Regions from separate parts of the Rouxiella sp. Mn2063 genome, predicted to be linked through region 1. Evidence: predicted binding sites of a transcription regulator. Region 1 holds the regulator's gene; the other holds the start of a gene.
What was found. Region 1 encodes PurR, which represses purine synthesis genes. Its sites were predicted from a motif close to CANGCAAACGTTTGCNTG; they were not measured.

Region 1 (3,180 bases):
TGCCAACAAGTTGCCAACGGTTGGCGAGGAGAACTCAACGTAGCTGTCGATCGTATTGTAAAGCCAGCCAGGCTCCGGCGATTAGTCGTAGACTTTTATCGCGAATTTTCAGATACCGAGCTGATTATACATAATGAAGTCTTTAACGGTGTGTGGGATGCTCTGGTAGATGGTCGTGCAGATGTCGCTATTGGTGCGACACGGGCGGTACCTGCAGGCGGTCGTTTTAACTTTCGCGATATGGGATTTATGGATTGGCATTGTGTCGTCAGCCCAACACACCCATTGGCGGCAATGCCTGGGACACTTCACGACGACAGTCTGCGCCATTATCCTGCATTATGTCTGGAGGACACATCGAGGAATCTTCCCAAACGTGATACCTGGACATTGGATAATCAGCGTCGATTGGTTGTACCTGATTGGACTTGTGCGCTTGATTGTTTGTTCGATGGGTTGTGTGTTGGCATGATGCCAGTGCATATGGTCTCACCCTGGATTGCTCAGAACAAACTAACCGCATTGACCTTAAGTAATACCTTTCCGGAAAGTCCATGCTGTCTAACTTGGGATCAGAACAATCAGTCGCCCGCTCTTGCGTGGCTACTTAACTATTTAGGCGATAGTATTACGCTGAACCAGGAATGGCTGCGTGATAACTAAAAAGGATGCCAGTCTGGCATCCTTAGTGGGGTATTAATGGCAAGCTTAGCGGCGATAATCTCGGTAAGGTCCGTCAGCAACCGAGCGTCGTTCAACCAGCTTAGGCTTAACTTCTATGGTTTGTTGTTCTTCACGTTTATTAATAATACGGTCCAATAGCATCGTAAACGCCATCTCACCTAAGCGTTCTTTCGGCTGATGAATCGTTGTGAGTGGCGGTGAATAATAACGGGCATTGCGCACATTATCATAGCCAATCACTGAAATATCCTGTGGAACCCGTAATCCCATTTCATCAGCGGCACAGATAGCGCCCATTGCCATGACATCACCGCCGCAGAATACTGCGGTAGGACGGTTTTTCTGTGAAAGGATCTGTCGCATCGCCTGATATCCAGATTCTGGCTCAAAGTCGCCTTGAACAATCCATTCGTCGCGTACGGGAATATTGGCCTCTGTCAGCGCTTTAACAAAGCCATTAAAGCGCCCACCACCGGTATTACGATTGAGTTGGCCTGGTATTGCGCCGATATCGCGATGGCCACGCTCGATAAGATAACGTCCTGCCAAATACCCACCGTCAAAGGCGTTATCAATGATGGAGTCGGTGAAATCATTGCGCGATTCGCCCCAATCCATGACCACCATCGGGATAGCGCGGTATTCTTCCAACATGCCAAGCAATTCTGCTGGATATTCAGCACACATTACCAGTAAGCCATCAACACGCTTTTGCGCCAACATGGCGAGGTAAGCACGCTGTTTCTCTAGGTTGTTATGCGAATTGCATAAAATTAGCGTATAGCCTTTGGCAAAACAGCTGTTTTCCACGGCTTCAATAACTTCAGCAAAGTAGGGCGCTTCGCTTGATGTGGCTAATAACCCTATTGATTTGGTGTTGTTGACCTTAAGACTACGGGCGACGGCACTAGGAGAATAATGCAAATCTTTAATAGCAGCCCGCACAGCTTCCTTGGTTTCTTCGGCGACGAAACGTGTTTTATTGATGACGTGCGATACCGTCGTGGTTGAGACGCCAGCACGCTTAGCGACATCTTTAATCGTTGCCATGGAAAAAATAACTCCTGAACCCGCGTGCACTAGCACGTTAGCATTATGTTAATCGTTTGCCTGCGTTTATTTAACTGCGATAATTTCTTTACGCAGCAAAATCGTTTGTATTGATTTCAGCAGAGAACCTGAAAGGGGGCTGAGATAAGCAGCCGTTACATCGCAGGGCGGTAACCGCGAATTTTCTCTTATATTGCGGAAAAGTGGAAGAAAAATTTAAGCTGACTACGAAGATGGCGCTCTTTGTTAGAGATCATAGGAAAATGGTAGCGGCTATGAGAATATATCAATGGCATAATAATTGTATGGCTATTCTTTATGTGGCTACTGGTTGTATGGCCAATGTCTGTTTGGCTCGTTATGATTATAAGTATTCTCGGCGTTCATCATGAAAGGAGGATGTATGGATAGTAATCTAAAAATGTCTTTAATCACCACGGTTTGCGCATTGGCGATGATCTTGATCTTCAGCTTTACTGCGGTGATGCACTGAGTTGGGCGTCGCTAGGCGTTGTTGTTGGCTGACTACTGTACCGATGCCTTAGTTACTTTGCCAATGTAGCACTGACTTCGCCAAAGCAGGGTAGCGATAAAAAATAAGGGAAATCCCTAAATGGGATTTCCCTTATTTTATTATCATTCTCTTGTCGATAACTGTGTGTTCTCAGTTATCACGGAAACACTTCGTTAAATGCTCTTCATCAAAGATGAGCTAACTGACTATTTAACGAATCGTTTTAGGGGTCATGACCCGACGAGCGCCTACGTAATGATCTTGCCAGTAGTTATCCGCAAGGTAACTGATTTTTATGTCTTCACCTGTGCGAGGAGACTGAATAAATTTACCATTACCAAGATAAACACCAACATGGTCTGCGGCACCGCGCTTGGAAATCTTAAAGAATACCAAGTCGCCAGATTCTAACTCACCACGTTTGATTGGCGCTGCATCACGCAGGTGATACATTTCATCGGCCGTGCGAGGCATCTTAATACGCATCAAATCCTTATATGCGTAGTAAACTAAGCCACTACAATCGAAACCAGTATTCGGCGATGTCCCACCCCAGCGGTAAGGTTTTCCGACTTGGTGCATCAATTTGTTCATCGCAGTCAATTTAGCTGTCTGATAGCGTTTTTTATGCGCGGCGCTCATCGCAATCGGCATGCATTTTTCACTTGCCGCTTTATGCTTGTGATGACGACCGTACGCTTTTTTACCCACAGTAGGGCAGGTTACCGCCTCATTCGCTAACGAGTGAGTGATACTCTTAATCTCTTTTTTGTGTCCGTTTTTTTCATGCTTGGCTATGGCCGCCTTTGTAGACGCATGCTTAACCAGCTTGGGGCTGCCAGCTTTCTTACTGTGTGTTGTCGATTTATGGTGCTCATTTACTGCCGCTGATTTTGTTTTCTTAGTACTGCGAGCAACAACTTTTCGCTTTC
Region 2 (3,180 bases), on a different contig from region 1:
CATTAATTCCGCTGAATATCAAATACCAGACATTGGCAGCCTTTCATCAATACGGTGCACCCAGCGGCGTTGCCATGATTGTCACGCCCTACGCCACCAAAACCACCGATGCCGATCCTTTAGTGATCCACACACAACTTCCGCTGGCAAAAGATCAGCGCAAACGCATCCGCTCACTGCTGGAAGCGCGCTAATTTCGCGATATACACCCTAAAAAATCCATAAAAAAAGGTGACGCTCGTCAGAGTCATCACCTTTTAAGCAACGCCTGAAATCAGGCGTTGTGATTAAGCATCAGATGCAATTAAGCGTAAACTGGGAAACGCGCACAAACGGCCAGCACTTTCTGTTTCACGCTTTCAATGGTGCCTTCATCATTGATGTTATCCAACACATCACAGATCCAGCCAGCCAGTTCACGAACTTCAGCTTCTTTAAAGCCACGACGCGTGACCGCTGGTGTACCGATACGTACGCCTGAAGTCACAAATGGGCTCTTCGGATCATTAGGTACGGAGTTTTTGTTAACAGTGATGTTAGCACGGCCTAACGCAGCGTCAGCATCTTTACCTGTCAGGTTTTTATCAACCAAGTCCAGCAAGAACAGGTGGTTATGAGTACCACCAGACACGACTTTGTAGCCACGCGCCAGCACAACTTCAACCATCGCTTTAGCATTGATAGCCACTTGCTGCTGGTAAGCTTTGAACTCAGGTTCCATTGCTTCTTTCAGCGCCACCGCTTTACCGGCGATAACGTGCATCAATGGACCACCCTGACCGCCAGGGAATACCGCTGAGTTAAGTTTTTTGTAAAACTCTTCGCTGCCGCCTTTAGCCAGAATCAAACCACCGCGTGGGCCAGCCAGCGTTTTGTGGGTCGTGGTAGTGACGATGTGCGCATGAGGAATTGGGTTCGGGTAAACGCCAGCAGCAATCAGACCCGCAACGTGCGCCATATCGACGAACAAGTATGCGCCAACGCTGTCAGCGATCTCACGCATTTTTGCCCAATCAACCACACCGGAGAATGCAGAGAAGCCACCGATGATCATTTTTGGCTTGTGTGCTTGCGCTTGTTTAGCCACGTCGTCGTAATCAATATCACCGCTTTCGTTAATGCCGTAAGGCACCACGTTGTAGAGCTTACCAGACAGGTTAACCGGCGAGCCGTGAGTCAAGTGACCGCCGTGGCCCAGGTTCATACCCAGAATAGTATCGCCTGGTTGCAGCAACGCCGTGTAAACCGCGAAGTTAGCCTGTGAACCAGAGTGTGGTTGAACGTTTGCAAAATCAGCACCAAACAGCTCTTTAGCACGGTCAATAGCCAGTTGCTCAACGATATCAACATACTCGCAACCACCGTAGTAACGCTTGCCTGGGTAACCTTCGGCATATTTGTTGGTCAGTTGCGATCCCTGTGCTTGCATCACGCGTGGGCTAGTGTAGTTTTCTGATGCAATCAGCTCGATGTGCTCTTCCTGACGCACAACTTCTTGCTCCATCGCTTGCCACAGCGCAGCATCATAATCGGCTAGGTTCATTTCACGCTTTAACATTCGCTTCTCCTGACTCAACAATCTTTAAAAAATGCCCCTTTGGGTTCTGGGACACAGTGTAAACTGTTTCTACCCGCTTGGGATAGACTTAAGAGAAGGTTTTTAGGCAAACGTTTGGCTACAGGCAGCACAAGGCTTTGCAGTGGTAATATCTTGACCATAATCAGGCGTATTCTCTTCATGACGGCATGCAAAGTTTTCAGCTTTGTGACCCCATAGACAACTTTTTAATCCCCATGCGCACAAAAAGGTTTTTACAAAAAAGCGCACAAGCAATAAGATGCATTTAAAATACATGTTAAAAGAATTTTTAATCTTCCGTCTGCTTCATATTTAGGAGTTTTACTATGCTGGACAGCCAAACTATTGCCATCGTCAAATCCACGCTTCCACTATTACAGGCGACCGGCCCGAGCTTAACCGCCCATTTTTATGATCGCATGTTTGTTCATAACCCAGAGCTGAAAGATATTTTCAATATGAACAATCAGCGTAACGGCGCTCAGCGTCAGGCATTGTTTGATGCCATCTGCGGTTATGCTGCCAACATTGATAATCTCCCGGCGTTACTGCCAGTCGTTGAACGCATCGCTCAAAAGCATGCGAGTTTTAATATTCAGCCGGATCAGTACCAGATTGTTGGCAGCAATTTATTAGCCACTATTGATGAGATGCTAAACCCGGGGCAAGAAGTGCTGGATGCCTGGGGCAAAGCTTATGAAGTATTAGCTGGCGTATTTATTGGCCGTGAAGAAGGGATTTATCAAGAAACCGCCGATCAAGAAGGTGGCTGGCGCGGAACCCGAGAATTTAGAATTAAAGAGAAAACGCAGCAAAGCACATTAATCACCAGCTTTTTACTCGAGCCTGTTGATGGTCAGCCTGTCGTTGATTTCCAGCCGGGGCAATATTTGGCCGTTTATGTCCGCAGCCCGAATATGGAGAATCAGGAAATTCGCCAATATTCCCTAACACAAGCCGCTAACGGCCATACCTATCGCATCGCAGTTAAACGCGAAGAACATGGTCTGGTTTCCAATTATCTACATCAAGTGGCCCAAGTCGGCGATAGCGTACATCTGGCAGCACCACACGGTGATTTCTTCTTAGATGTTACCGATGAAACACCGGTTGCTCTGATATCTGGCGGTGTCGGCCAAACCCCGATGCTCGGTATGTTACATGCGCTGGCACGACGTCATCATCGTGGGCCTATTGAGTGGATCCACGCCACAGAAAATGGCCAGGTACACGCCTTCGCAGCAGAAATCCGCGCAATCAATAAAACCTTGCCGCAGCTACACTCACAAGTTTGGTACCAGCAGCCACTAAGCAACGATCGTCAGGCTGAGGATTATCAATATCAAGGGTTGCTGGATATTTCTGCGATCCAAGCGCGGATCTCCGCCCCCAACATGGCATTTTACCTGTGTGGCCCAATTGGCTTTATGCAATTTGCCGCCAAACAGCTGATAGCGCTGGGCGTTAGCGAAGACCGGATTCATTATGAGTGCTTCGGGCCACATAAGGTTTTGTGATTTTTCTTAAGCAATGACCGTGCTTTAGGCGGTTTTGTAAAACCGGAACGGTGAATGTTTCGGTTTATCAACTTCGGTTCTCAA

Region 2: a site for PurR is predicted at 1,662-1,679, ahead of glyA (serine hydroxymethyltransferase). Genes of this name have one in related genera too.

The regions. Positions count from the first base shown of each region.
Region 1 is NZ_JBMOUD010000003.1:396,396-399,575, forward strand. Features, by position in the region: gene punR (DNA-binding transcriptional activator PunR) at 1-663, shown strand, start outside; gene purR (HTH-type transcriptional repressor PurR) at 709-1,734, opposite strand; gene ACL9RG_RS07255 (YnhF family membrane protein) at 2,138-2,227, shown strand; gene ACL9RG_RS07260 (C40 family peptidase) at 2,459-3,180, opposite strand, start outside.
Region 2 is NZ_JBMOUD010000010.1:26,604-29,783, reverse strand. Features, by position in the region: gene csiE (stationary phase inducible protein CsiE) at 1-194, shown strand, start outside; gene glyA (serine hydroxymethyltransferase) at 305-1,558, opposite strand; gene hmpA (NO-inducible flavohemoprotein) at 1,906-3,096, shown strand.